Skermanella sp. TT6: one gene and its partner. The protein of the gene in region 2 interacts with the protein of the main gene of each other region in a pairwise test. Links are inferred from orthologs where the notes say so. Each region holds a gene or a part of one and is shown on either strand. Other genes may lie near its edges.

The links. Proteins that work in one complex are often made in the same cells at the same time.
Region 1: the proteins of leuS (region 2) and ligA interact in binary tests that used the Escherichia coli proteins (3 or more experiments, as listed by UniProt). The link is inferred for Skermanella sp. TT6 from one-to-one orthologs.

Annotation. Positions count from the first base shown.
Region 1 is NZ_CP067420.1:1,277,442-1,283,666, forward strand. Bases 1,062-4,060 are described here. They hold ligA (NAD-dependent DNA ligase LigA), read right to left. Parts: upstream 3,619-4,060; coding sequence 1,504-3,618; downstream 1,062-1,503. Other genes in these bases: IGS68_RS05915 (2TM domain-containing protein), read left to right, coding at 1,062-1,118; IGS68_RS05920 (acylphosphatase), read left to right, coding at 1,216-1,500; recN (DNA repair protein RecN), read right to left, coding at 3,618-4,060. Outside these bases: pyrF (orotidine-5'-phosphate decarboxylase), read left to right, coding at 1-183; IGS68_RS05910 (phosphoribosylanthranilate isomerase), read left to right, coding at 193-834; more of IGS68_RS05915, read left to right, coding at 849-1,061; more of recN, read right to left, coding at 4,061-5,297; IGS68_RS05935 (outer membrane protein assembly factor BamD), read right to left, coding at 5,306-6,130. UniProt on the Escherichia coli protein: DNA ligase that catalyzes the formation of phosphodiester linkages between 5'-phosphoryl and 3'-hydroxyl groups in double-stranded DNA using NAD as a coenzyme and as the energy source for the reaction.
Region 2 is NZ_CP067420.1:5,874,698-5,882,363, reverse strand. The notes cover bases 2,327-5,456. They hold leuS (leucine--tRNA ligase), read right to left. Parts: upstream 5,109-5,456; coding sequence 2,544-5,108; downstream 2,327-2,543. Other genes in these bases: IGS68_RS27480 (DUF3576 domain-containing protein), read right to left, coding at 5,243-5,456; holA (DNA polymerase III subunit delta), read right to left, coding at 2,327-2,515. Also shown: IGS68_RS27495 (ABCB family ABC transporter ATP-binding protein/permease), read left to right, coding at 1-1,236; more of holA, read right to left, coding at 1,484-2,326; more of IGS68_RS27480, read right to left, coding at 5,457-5,857; ltrA (group II intron reverse transcriptase/maturase), read right to left, coding at 6,248-7,495.

The sequences.
Region 1 (6,225 bases), 4.6 Mb from region 2 along the record:
GACGATTTCGTGCTGATGGTGCCGGGCATCCGGCCGGCCGGTTCCGCCGTGGGCGACCAGAAGCGCGTGATGACCCCGCGCGACGCGGTCGAGCAGGGGGCGGACTTCCTGGTCATCGGGCGCCCGATCACCCAGGCGCCGGACCCGGCCGAGGCCGCCCGCGCCATCGTCGGCGAACTTTAGGAATCGGACATGACTGTTCAGGTGAAGATCTGCGGCGTCAGCCATCCCGGCGCGGTCACCGCCGCGGTCCAGGGTGGGGCGCGCTATATCGGGCTGGTGTTCTACGAGCGCTCGCCCCGGCACGTGGCCCCGCCCCTGGCGGCGGAGCTGGCGCGCATGGTGCCGACGGGCGTCAGGACGGTCGGGCTGTTCGTCGATCCCACGAACGAGTACCTGGAGCATGTGGTGAGCCAGGTGCCGCTCGACCTGATCCAGCTCCACGGCGACGAGACGCCGGAGCGGGTCGCGGAGATCCGGGCCGCCTTCTCCATGCCGGTGATGAAGGCGATCAAGGTGTCCTCCGCGGCGGACCTGGACGCCGCCGAGGCCTATGCCGCGGTGGCCGACCGGCTGCTGTTCGACGCCAAGCCGCCGGCCAAGGTCGCGGCCCTTCCGGGCGGCAACGGCATCGCCTTCGACTGGACCATCCTGACCGGGCGGACCTGGTCCAAGCCCTGGATGCTGTCGGGCGGGCTGACCGCGGACAACGTCGCGGAGGCCATCGCGGTCAGCGGCGCCGCGTCGATCGATGTCAGTTCGGGGGTCGAGGACCGGCCGGGCCACAAGGACCCGGACCTGATCCGCGGCTTCCTGAAGGCGGCGGGCCGCTGAGCCGGGGCGGGGCCATGGAAGAGCTGCCGTCCGAAGGCGAGCCCAGGGAAGAGCCCAGGGAAGAGGTGGAGGAACGGGATGAGGCCGGCCCGGCGAAGCGCCGGCTGCGCGGGTTCCTGAACCACCTGATCATCTATTTCTCGGCCATGATCCTGCTGGTGCCGATCAATTTCCTGCTGACGCCGGGCAGGGTCTGGTTCGTCTTCCCCCTGGTCGCGTGGGGAGCGCCGCTGGCGATCCACGCCGCCTTCGCCATGGGGCTGTTCGATCGATGGAAGCGGTGAGGAGGGTGCGCGTCCCGCGCACCACGGGCGGCGGGACGCCGCCCCTCCACCACTGGCAACGTCATCACCGATCCAAGGGTTTGCGGGGTTCGCGTCCATGAATGACACCAAGGCGGTCAACGTCACGGTTTCGGGCAAGGTCCAGGGGGTGTGGTACCGCGCCTGGACGGTCGAGGAGGCGCGCTCGCGCGGGCTGGTCGGCTGGGTGCGCAACCGGAACGACGGGACGGTCGAGGCGGTCTTCGCCGGGCCGGCCGGGCAGGTGGACGACATGGTCGAGGCCTGCCGGCGGGGACCGAAGCACGCCCGGGTCGCCGGCGTGGCGGTCGCGCCGGCGGGTTACCCGAGCGTGGACGGGTTCGAGCAGCGGGCGACCTATTGACCCCTACTGCGAGGCGACGAGGTCCAGCCACTCCTGCTCGGTCAGGGTGGTGAGGCCGAGGTCGCGGGCCTTGGTCGCCTTGCTGCCGGCATCGGCGCCGACCACCACATAGTCGGTCTTGGACGAGACGGAGCCGGCCACCTTGGCGCCGAGGGACTCGGCCCGGGCTTTGGCCTCGCTGCGGGTCACGGTTTCGAGGGTGCCGGTGAACACGACCGTCTTGCCGGCGATGGGCGAGGACTGGACCCTGGGCGGCACGAAATCGGTGACGGCGACCCCGGCGGCCAGCAGGTCGTCCAGCACTTCCAGATTATGCGGCTCGGCGAAGAAGCCCAGCAGGTCGTCGGCGACCGAGGGGCCGATCTGCTCGATCCCGATCAGCTCGCCATAGGCTTCGGAGCCGTGTACCTGGGCGGCGGCCATCTGCTCGCGCCAATGGTCGAAGCCGCGGTAGCTGCGGGCCAGCAGGCGGGCGGTGGTCTGGCCGACCTGGGGAATCCCGAGCGCGAAGATGAAGCGGTCGAGCGGGATGCTGCGGCGGGCGTCGATGCTGTCGAACAGCTTGGCCGCCGACTTCTCGCCCCAGCCGTGGCGGTTCTTCAGCCGGGTCAGGCTGGCGGCGTCCTTCTCGCGCAGGCGGAAGATGTCGCCGGGCCGGCGGACCATGCCCTCGTCCCAGAATTCCCGGATGATCTTCTCGCCCAGCCCTTCGATGTCGAAGGCGTCGCGGCTGACGAAATGGCGCAGCCGCTCCACCGCCTGGGCCTCGCAGATCAGGCCGCCGGTGCAGCGGCGGATCACCTCGCCCTCCGGCCGGACGGCGGCGCTGCCGCATACCGGGCAGTGGTCGGGGAAGACGTAAGCTTCGGAGTCGGCCGGGCGCTTGTCCAGGACGGCCTGGACGATCTGCGGGATCACGTCGCCGGCGCGCTGGACGACGACGAGGTCGCCCTTGCGCACGTCCTTGCGCCGGATCTCGTCCTCGTTGTGCAGGGTGGCGCGGCTGACCACGACGCCGCCGACCGTCACCGGCTCCAGCTCGGCCACGGGGGTCATGGCACCGGTCCGGCCGACCTGGATGGTGATGTCCTTCAGCCGGGTCTGGGCCTGCTCCGCCGGGAACTTGTGGGCGATGGCCCAGCGCGGCGCCCGGCTGACGAAGCCCAGCCGGTCCTGCCAGTCAAGCCGGTTGACCTTGTAGACGACGCCGTCGATGTCGAAGGGCAGGGTGCTGCGCCGCTCCTGCACCTGGTCGTAGTAGCGCAGCAGCGCGTCGGCGCCGCAGCACAGCTCGGCCGGCTTGTTCGGGCGGAAGCCCCAGTCCTCCAGCCGCCGGCGCACCTCCCACTGGGTCGTGCCCAGCGGTTCCGACACCTCGCCCCAGGAATAGCCGAAGAAGCCCAGGGGCCGCGACGCGGTGATCCTGGAGTCGAGCTGGCGCAGGCTGCCGGCGGCGGCGTTGCGCGGGTTGGCGAAGATCGGCTTGCCGGCGGCGGCCTGCCGCTCGTTCAGGGCCATGAACTCGGCCCGGTCCATGTAGACCTCGCCGCGCACTTCCAGCACGTCCGGGACCGGGCCGGCGAGCTGCTCCGGCACGTCGCCGATGGTCCGGACATTGGCGGTGACGTCCTCGCCCTCCTGTCCGTCGCCGCGGGTGGCGGCGAGGACGAGCCGGCCCTTCTCGTAGCGCAGCGAGCAGGACAGGCCGTCGATCTTGGGCTCGGCGACGAACTCGACCTGGTCCGCCTCCTTGATGTTCAGGAAGCGGCAGATGCGCTGGACGAATTCCTGGACGTCCTCGCCCGCGAAGGCGTTGCCCAGCGACAGCATCGGCACGGCGTGGCGGACCTTGGCGAAGCCCGCGGCGGGGGCGGCCCCGACCTTCCGGGACGGGCTGTCGCCGCGCTTCAGCTCGGGGAAGCGCAGCTCGATCGCGTCGTTGCGGCGGCGGAGCAGATCGTAGGCGGCGTCGGAGATCTCCGGCCGGTCCTGCTGGTGGTACAGGGTGTCGTGGTGGGCGATCTCCGCCGCCAGGGCCGCCAACTCCTCGGCGGCCTGCTCGGGGGAGAGTTCGTCGGCGGGGATGTCGCGGACGGCTTCGCGGGCGCCCGCCGTCATCAGCCGTGCCCCGCGATCAGGCTTTCCGCGGCGGCGCGGGCCTCCTCGGTGACCTTGGCGCCGGAGAGCATGCGCGCGATCTCCTCGCGCCGCTGCCGGTCGCCCAATTCCACCACTTCCGTCGTCACCCTTTCCTCCGAATCCTGTTTCTGGACCTGCTTCTGCACCTTCAGGTGATGGGCGCCGCGCGCCGCCACCTGGGGACTGTGGGTCACCACCAGCACCTGCCGGTCGCGTCCCAGCTTGGCCAGCCGCTCGCCGACCGCCGCCGCGACGGCGCCGCCGATGCCGGTGTCCACCTCGTCGAACACCAGGGTGGGCACGGTGCCGACCTGGGCCAGCACCACCTTGAGCGCCAGCATGAAGCGCGCCAGCTCGCCGCCGGAGGCGATCTTGTTGATCTGGCCGGGGGGAGAGCCCGGGTTGGTCGCCACCAGGAAGGCGACGCGGTCGATGCCGTCGGGACCCCAGGAGGATTCGTCCAGCGGCTCCAGCGCGGTGGTGAAGCGGGCGCGGTCCAGCTTGAGCGGCGGCAGCTCGCGGGCGACCGCGGCGTCCAGCTTGCCCGCGGCCTTGCGGCGGAAGTCGGACAGGCGTTTCGCCGCCTCCAGATAGGCGTCGCGGGCCTGGGCCGCCTCGCGGGCGAGCCGTTCCAGCGCGTCGCCCTGGTCCTCGATCAGGTTGAGGCGGCGCGACATCTCCTCGCGGAGCGCCGCCAGCCGGTCCACGTCCACATTGTGCTTGCGGGCGGCCGCTCGGAGCGCGAACAGCCGCTCCTCCAGCTTCTCCAGCGCATTGGCGTCCATGTCCTCGTCGTTGGAGAGCGCCTGGAGGGTGGCGACCGCGTCGGCGACCTCCGCCAGGGCGCGGTCCAGGGCGCCGATCACCGGCTCCAGCCGGCCGCCGGCCTTGTCGATGATCCGCATCAGCGCGCGGTGGGCGCCGTTGAGGCCGCGTTCCACGCCGCGCTCGCCGGCCAGCTCGCCGAAGGCGGCGTTCAGCGCCTCGACCACCTTCTCCCGGTGCATCATGACCGTGCGGGTCTCGGCCAGCTCCTCCTCCTCGCCGGGGCGGGGCCGGAGCTCGTCCAGCTCGGCGACGGCGTGGCGGAGATAATCCTCCTCCGCCCGGGCGCGGGCGATCTCCTCCGCCGCCTCCTCGCGCGCGGCCTCGACCTGGCGCCAGGCGCGGTACGCGGCCGAGACCTGCGCCGCTATGGTGGCGAGGCCGGCATAGGCGTCCAGCACGGAGCGGTGGGTCTGCGGGTTGAGCAGGCCGTGGGTGTCGAACTGGCCGTGGACCTCGACCAGCGTCTCCCCCAGGCGGCGCAGCAGGGTCACGCCGATCGCCTGGTCGTTGACATAGGCGCGCGAGCGCCCGTCGGCCGTGACGACCCGGCGCAGGACGAGGGTGTCCTCGATCTCCAGCCCCTGCTCGCGCACCAGGGCCACGGCCGGGTGGTCCTCCGGCAGGTCGAACTCCGCGGTGACGGAGGCCTGGTCGCTGCCGTGGCGCACCAGGGTGCTGTCGCCCCGGCCGCCGAGCGCAAGGCCCAGCGCGTCGAGCAGGATCGACTTGCCGGCACCCGTCTCGCCGGTCAGGACGCACAGCCCCGCGTTCAGCGACAGGGACAGACGCTCGATCAGGACGACGTCGCGGATCGACAGCGCGACCAGCATGGGCTGCCTTAGAACACCGAGGCCCAGGCCCGGCTGATCCATGATTTGCTGCTGCTCTCCGGCCGCACGTTCGCGTCCACCAGCAGGGCGTAGCTGTCTACGTACCATTCGCTGCCCGGAAAGTTGTGACCCAGCACGGCCGCCGCCGCCTGCGCCTCGTCCACCACGCCGAGGGCGAGGTAGGCTTCGGTCAGGCGATGCAGGGCTTCCGGCACGTGGCTGGTGGTCTGGTATCTCTCGATGACGGTGCGGAAACGGCCGATCGCGGCGTTCTGATGGCCTTGGCGCAGGTAGTAGCGCCCGATCTCCATCTCCTTGCCTGCCAGATGGTCATTGGTCAGGTCGATTTTAAGCGCCGCATCGCGGGAATAGGGCGATTCCGGGAAGCGCCGCGTGACCTCGCCCAGCGCGTCGAGCGCCTGCTGGGTGATCCGCTGGTCGCGGCCCACGTCGGTGATCTGCTCGTAATAGCAGAGCCCCTTCATGTAATAGGCGTAGGCGATGTCGTCGCTGCCGGGGTGGAGCTGGATGAACCGGTCCAGCGCGATGATCGCGTCGTCGTAGGCCAGCGCCTGGTAATGGGCGTAGGCCGCCATCAGCTGCGCCCGGGTCGCCCATTGCGAGTAGGGGTGCTGGCGCTCGACCTCGTCGAACAGGCGCGCCGCCTCCTTGTACCGTTCCTCATCCATGGCGGCGGCCGCCTCGGAATAGATCGTTTCGACCGGGCGCTCGACATAGGGCGCCTCCTCGGTGGACGCGCACGCGGCAAGGCTCAGGCCGAGCAGGGGGGCGGCGACCAGGCGGATCAGGGCGGGAGACAGACGGGTCATCATCGACATTTCACACGGGGTACGGAGTTGGCGCCTGTATAGCACGCTCCAACCCGGACGCGACACCGTTTGGAGCGCCGGATTCGGAGAGCGTGCCC
Region 2 (7,666 bases):
CTCTACGGGGTCTGCCTGGTGATCGGGTCGGAATGGCTGCGCCGCCGCCAGCGCAAGGCGGTCGCGGAAGGCGCCGAGGCCCACGGCAAGGCGGTGGACAGCCTGCTGAACTATGAGACGGTCAAGTATTTCGGCAACGAGGAGCATATCGCCGGACGCTACGAGGGGGCGCTTCGCGAGGTCGAGCGGCTGACCGTCAACGCCATGCTGTGGCGCAGCCTGACCGGAATCCTCCAGGTCTCGATCCTGGGGGCCGGGCTGACCGCGATGATCCTGCTGGCGGCGTCCGAGGTGGCGGCCGGGGCCATGACGGTCGGCGACTTCGTGCTGGTCAACACCTACCTGCTCCAGCTGATCCGCCCGCTCGACCGGCTGGGCCAGCTCTACCGCTCGATCAAGCAGTCGCTGACCGACGTGGAACAGATGCTGGAGCTGCTGAACCAGCCCGCCGAGGTGGCCGACGCGCCGGACGCCGTTCCCCTGCCCGCCGGTCCCGGCCGGCTGCGGTTCGAGCGGGTCGGCTTCGCCTACGACCCGCGCCGGCCGGTGCTGAGGGACGTCTCGTTCGAGCTGCCGCCGGGCGGGACGCTGGCGATCGTGGGGCCGAGCGGCGCCGGGAAATCGACGATCGGGCGCCTGCTGTTCCGGTTCTACGACCCGACGTCGGGCCGCATCCTGTTCGACGGCGCCGACATATCGTCAGTGACCCAAGCGAGCCTGCGCGCCGCCATCGCCGTGGTTCCCCAGGACACGGTGCTGTTCAACGACACCATTTTGTACAACATCGCGTTCGGCCGGCCGGGAGCCTCGCGCGCGGAGGTCGAGCGGGCCGCCCGCCTGGCCCGGATCCACGACTTCGTCGCCGGCCTGCCCGACGGCTACGACAGCCTGGTCGGCGAGCGCGGGCTGAAGCTGTCCGGCGGCGAGAAGCAGCGGGTCGCCATCGCCCGCGCGATCCTGAAGCGGCCCCGCCTGTTCCTGTTCGACGAGGCGACTTCCGCGCTGGACAGCCACACGGAGCTGGCGATCCAGCAGAGCCTGCGCGAGGTCAGCCGCGGCACCACCACGGTCGTGATCGCCCACCGGCTATCCACCGTGGTCCATGCCGACGAGATCCTGGTGCTGGAGGACGGCCGGGCGGTGGAACGCGGCACCCATGCCGCCCTGCTGGCGCGGGACGGCGCTTACGCGGCGCTGTGGGCGCGCCAGCAGGCCGACCGCGACGCGGCGGAGTGAGGCTTGGGGTTTTTTGCCACAGATAACGGCGATGGGCAGCGATGCCGCCCGGGTGGCGTCTCTTTCTACTTCTTATACTTCTTATACTTCATATACTTCATGTACTTCATGCGCGGGCTTGACCCGCGCATCCACGCGCAAACCGGCGTGAAGGAGTTCGCGCGTGGATGACCGGATCAAGTCCGGTCATGATGAAATGGAAAATTCTCGCTTGTCCGGCCCGCCGTGGATCACCATCGGTCATCGCTCAGCGGCGGCTGCGGGCCAGGACGGCGAGCTGGAAGAAGGCGCGGGCGCAGATGGTCTCGTCGGGCATGTTGGTGCGCTTGCAGTCGGCTTCGGCGTCGGTCAGGCGGTCCAGGCCCTGGCGGAGCGCCGCCGGGGTCCAGCGCCGGACCTGTCCGGTGAACTGGTTCTTGACCTTGAAGAACAGCGGCGGGCGCAGGGTGGCGACGGCGCGCTCCACCGAGTCGCCCTTCTCCACCTGGGCCACGACCAGCTGGAGCCGCTGGAAATGCCGCTGGGCGGAGCGGAGGATCGGCACCGGGCTCATGCCCTCCGCGAACAGGCGGCGCAGCGCGCGGTCCACCCCGGCGAAGTCGCCGTCCCCGGCGGCCCAGGAGGGCGCGTCCATCTCCAGCGCGCCGCTGTCGCCGATGCAGGCCTGGGCGTCCTCCAGCTCGACCCGGCGGGCATCCCCGCCCATGTAGGTCACCAGCTTCTCGATCTCGCCCCGCGCGATCAGCCGGTCGCCCACCAGGTTGGCCGCCAGGAAGTCGCGGGCGTCGGCGCTGACCGTCAGCTTGTGCGCCGCCAGCATGCCGGCGATGGTGTCGGCCAGCGCCGCCTCGTCCTCCACGTAGCAGGGGATCGGGGCGCCGGCCGGGGCGTTCTCGAACAATGCCCGCAGCTTCGACCCCTTGGACAGGTCGCCGGCCTCGACCACCACCATGCTGTCGCCGCCGGGCAGCGACTCGAACAGGGAGGCGAAGGCGCCGGTCACGCCGTCGTCGGCGTCGCGGATGCGGATCAGGCGCCTGCCGCCGGTCAGGGACAGGGCGGCCACCTCGTCGGCCAACCGCGCCGGGTCCTTCGCGATGGCGGAGCCGAGCATGTCCACCACGCGGAACGGGTCGTGCTGGTCCTCGACCACGCCGCGCGAGACGGTGTCGGCCCGTTCGCGCACCAGCCCGCCGTCGGGGCCGTAGAACAGCACCGCCCGGACGTTGGGGTCGGGGCGGCGGACGAACCCCTCGATCCGGCCGGCCGGTATCTTCATCGCCTACACCATCCGATCGGCCGCCGGGTCACACCACCACATTGACGATGCGGTTGGGCACGTAGACCAGCTTACGGACCGGCTTGCCGTCCATGGCCCGCTGCACGTTGGCGTCGGCCAGCGCCGCCTCGCGCGCGGCGTCCTCGGCGGCGTCGCGCGGCAGCGGGATCTGGGCGCGCAGCTTGCCGTTGACCTGCACCGCGACCACGACGCTCTCGTCCACCACCAGGGCGGGGTCGGCCTCGGGCCAGGGCGAATCGGTCAGCAGGGTCGAATGGCCCAGCCCCTGCCACAGCTCCTCGCCCAGGTGCGGCATCATCGGGCCGATCAGCTTGACCAGCGTCTCGTAACCTTCCCGCAGCACCCAGTCCTCGCCGGCGCCCTTGCCGTCCAGCTCGGCCAGCGCGTTGGTCAGTTCGCGGACCCGGGCGACGGCCTTGTTGAAGCGGAACTTCTCGACGTCGTCGCCGAAGCCGTCGATGGTCTTGTGGACGATCCGGCGGACCGCCTGCCCCTTGCCGGAAATCTCCGCCGGGGCGGGAGCGCCGGCCGGGGCCAGGGGCACCACCGGCTCGGTGATCAGGCGCCAGACGCGGGCGACGTAGCGCCAGGCGCCGTCGATGCCCGACTCGGTCCATTCCAGGTCGCGTTCCGGCGGGCTGTCGGACAGCAGCAGCAGCCGCATGGTGTCCGCGCCGTAATTGTCGATGATGTGCTCCAGGCCGACGACGTTCTTCTTCGACTTGCTCATCTTCTCGAGCCGGCCGGCCTCCACCGCCTCGCCGGTGCCGCGCTTGACGGTCAGGCCGTCCCGCTGCTCGACCTCCTCCGGATAGAGCCACTGGCCGGAGGCGTCGCGGTAGGTCGCGTGGGTCACCATGCCCTGGGTCATCAGCCCCTCGAAGGGCTCGGCCACGGCGAGATAGCCGCAGTCCTTCAGGGCGCGGGTGAAGAAGCGGGAATAGAGCAGGTGGAGCACCGCATGCTCGACGCCGCCGATATACTGGTCGACCGGCAGCCAGTAGTCCGCCGCCCCCCGCTCGAACGCGGCCGTCGTGTCGTGCGGCGAGCAGAAGCGCGCGAAGTACCAGGAGCTTTCGAAGAAGGTGTCGAAGGTGTCGGTCTCCCGCCGGGCCTCGCCGCCGCAGGACGGGCAGACCGTGTGCTTCCAGGTCGGGTGATGGTCCAGCGGGTTGCCCGGCTGGTCGAAGCTGACGTCGGTCGGCAGCTCCACCGGCAAATCCCGTTCCGGGACCGGGACGATGCCGCACTTGTCGCAGTGGATCACCGGGATCGGGCAGCCCCAGTAGCGCTGGCGGCTGACGCCCCAGTCGCGCAGGCGGTAGATGGTGGTGCCCTCGCCCTTGCCGGCCGCTTCCATGCGCTCGATCACGGCGCGCTTGGCGGCCTCGACCTCCATCCCGTCCAGGAAGGCGGAATTGGCCAGATGGCCGGGGCCGACATAGGCCTCGGTCCCGACCTCGAACGCGGCCGGGTCGGCACCGTCGGGGACGACCACGGGCAGCACGGGCAGGCCGTACTTGCGGGCGAAGTCCAGGTCGCGCTGGTCGTGGGCGGGGCAGCCGAAGATGGCGCCCGTGCCGTATTCCATCAGCACGAAATTGGCGACGTGGACCGGCACGGTCCGGCCCTCGACGAAGGGATGGATCGCCTTCAGCCCGGTGTCGAAGCCCAGCTTCTCCGCCGTCTCGATCGCCGCCTCGCTGGTGCCGATGCGGTTGCATTCCGCGATGAAGGCGGCGAGGCCGGGATTGGACGCCGCCAGCCGGGCCGCCAGCGGATGGTTGGGCGACACCGCGACGAAGCTGGCGCCGAACAGCGTGTCGGGCCGGGTGGTGAAGACCTCTATCTTCTCCGGATCGTCCGCCAGGTCGAAGGTGAAGCGCAGGCCGGAGGACTTGCCGATCCACTTCTCCTGCATGGTCCGGACCTTGTCCGGCCAGCGGTCCAGCGTGCCGATGGCGTCGAGCAGCTCGTCGGCGTACCGGGTGATCTTCAGGAACCACTGGCTGAGCTTGCGCTTCTCGACCGGCGCGCCGGAGCGCCAGCCGCGCCCGTCGATCACCTGCTCGTTGGCGAGCACGGTGTTCTCGACCGGGTCCCAGTTGACCCAGCTCTCCTTGCGGTAGGCCAGGCCGGCCTTCAGGAAGTCCAGGAAGATCTTCTGTTCGTGGCGGTAATATTCGGGCGCGCAGGTCGCGATCTCGCGCGTCCAGTCATAGGCCAGGCCCAGCGTCTTGAGCTGGGCGCGCATGGTCGCGATGTTCTCGTAGGTCCAGGTCGCGGGATGCACCTTGTTGGCGATCGCGGCGTTCTCCGCCGGCAGGCCGAAGGCGTCCCAGCCCATGGGATGGAGCACGTTGAAGCCGCGCGCCCGCTTGTAGCGCGCCACCATGTCGCCGATGGCGTAGTTGCGGGCGTGGCCGACATGGAGCCGGCCCGACGGGTACGGGAACATCTCCAGCACGTAGTATTTCGGCCGGTCGGGGTCCTCGTGGGCGACGAAACTGCCCCGCTCGTCCCAGACCGCCTGCCACTTCGCTTCCGTTTCCTTGGAGTTGTACCGCGACATGAACCATCCCTCACCGCGCCCCGATGCCCAAGCAGGGCGGGCGACGCATCACCGAACCAATGCACTATCGACTATCGTCGGCCCCGGCCGATCGTTCCCGCCGGAGCCCTGAAAAAACCCGCCGGCCGGGACGCCTACCGGCTGTCGGCGGTCTGCGCGATCCGGATCTGGCGGGCGCGCGTCAGGATGGTGTCCTCCAGCCGGCTCGCCGTCTCGGTGCTGACGCCGGAGTCCCGCCATTCGCCGCCGTTGGGTCCGGTCCCGGCGCGCTGCTGGCGGAAGACGCTGACCCGCACCCCATCGGCCCGGAGCTGCCGGTCGAGGATGTAGAGGTTGACCTTGAACCGCTCGTTCGGGGTTTCCGGCGGGGAATACCAGTCGGTCAGGATCACGCCGCCGAACGGATCGGCCGAGGCGATCGGCATGAAGGCCAGCGTGTCGAGCGAGGCGCGCCACAGGTAGCTGTTGACGCCGATGCCCTGGCCGTCCTGCGGCCCCGACTCGGCGCGGCGCGGGCCGAGCAGCGTGAAGCCGCCCTCGCCGCCGAGCAGGCTGCCGTAGCGGTACCGCTTGTCCTCGTCCGGATCGGGGAACTTGGCTTCCGGCTGGACGCCGCCGCAACCGCTCAGCAGCAGCGTTGCGCCGAGCACGCCCAGCAGGGCTGCGGCCGACTTGCGCCGGGTCGGCGCCCCCGGGATGTTGCGCGTCCGGGCGGTGGAAAGCGGAAAACGGGCCATTTTGTCTGACATCTCTGCGGTTCGGGCGCCGGAAATTAGACCAAAGGCGTGTGCGAGCGCAAGCGATCGGTCAAGCGGGATGCTCCGGCGGCCTGCGGCCCTTCCGCCCGTTCCGGCTCGCCGGGCGATGGTCGGGCCGAGCCCGGTCATGACGGATGTGGGGAGCGGGGGCCTGTTGGGAAGGGGGAGCGGGTCCGCGCCGGCCTCATGCCCTCCTCCCTTCCCCTGCCCGGTCATGATGGAAAAGGGGAGCGGAAGCGGCTCGGTGCGCTCTCCGACTCTCCCGCTTCCCTTCCGCTTCCTTTCCTCCCCATTCGATAGGGGTAGGGAAGGTTTTGCCTCCCCTCCCTCCGAACCGTGCGGGCGGTTTTCCCGCACACGGCTCTCCAGTCGTGGCTTTCCTCATCGGGAGTGTCTCGCTTGCCTGAGGGCTGTCGAGAGGGTGAACAGTCCCCTGGTCGCGAAGTAGGCATTGGTCCATTGCCGATGGTCTGCATAGCTTTTCCCGAAGCCTGGGCGTCGGGATTGCTTGCGCAGCATCGCCCTCAGGCGTCTGCGGATGAACTTGTCCAGTTGCGTGAAGAGGCGGGCTCGAGCATGTTTGAAGTAGCCGAACCACCCCCGCAGCACCGGATTGAGATCCGCGATGACGTGATCCAGGCTGACGCCCCGGCTGCGGCCGGTGCGGGCCCGGATCTTGTCCTTGAACGCCTTCAGGCTCTTGTCCCGCACGTATCGGCGTCCCGCCTCGAAGCGGTAGCCGAGGAAGTCGAAGCCCTGGCCGGGTTGCCGGCAGTCTCCGACGTGCGTCTTGTCGGGATGGAGCGTCAGGCCGTTGTCGGCCACCCAGGCTTGCACCCGGGCCAGGGCCGCGCGGGCCTGCGCCTCGTCCCGGCACAGGACGACGAAGTCGTCCGCGTAGCGGATCATGCGGTAGCCTTCGGCTTCCATCAGCTCGTCCAGCGGGTGCAGGTACAAGTTGCTCAGGATCGGTGAGATCACCGCCCCTTGCGGAGCTCCCGCGACCGGTGTCCATCGTGCCGTTTCCGTCATGATGTCCTGCTGGAGGAAGCTGTCGATCAACTCCAGGACGCGCCCGTCGCTGATCAGGTCGCCGAGCCGGGCCATGAGGTCCCGGCGCGGGATCGTGTCGAAGTACCGTTCCAGGTCGGCGTCCACCACCCAGGCGTATCCGTCCTTGAGCGCCCGGTCGACCGCGCGCAAGGCATCCTTGCAGCCGCGGCCGGGGCGGAAGCCGTAGCTGCCGTCCCGGAACCGGGCTTCGAGGATGGGCTCGATCGTCAGCTTGAGAGCCGTCTGGACGATCCGGTCCTTGACCGTGGGGATGCCCAGGGGGCGGGTTTTGCCGTCCCCCTTCGGGATCTCCACGCGCCGGACCGGGCTTGGCCGGTAGCTGCCGCTGTTCAGGTCCTCGTGCAATTCCCGCAGGTACCGATCCGCCTGGAGCGTGAACCGGGCGATGCTCTGCCCGTCCACGCCCGCCGCCCCCTTGTTACGCGCGACACGCCGCCACGCGCACTCCAGGGTCGCCGGCCGGATCGCTTTGTCGATCAGGCTGTACCATTTGCCTCCTTTGACGCCGTTGCCCAGCGCCGACACCATGGGGCCGGTCCAGATCGACGCTTCCACCCAGCTCCAATCCCGAGCCTGGGCTTCCGTCCCTTGTTTAGCCGTTACCGGCACTCCCGGAACTGTTCCTTGCGTCATCCCCGTCCTTCCCCGTTCCACTTCCTGCCTCCCTTCCCTCGGGCCGGTTTTGCTATCCGTCCCTCTCCGGCGCCGGCGACCGCCCTCCGGCGG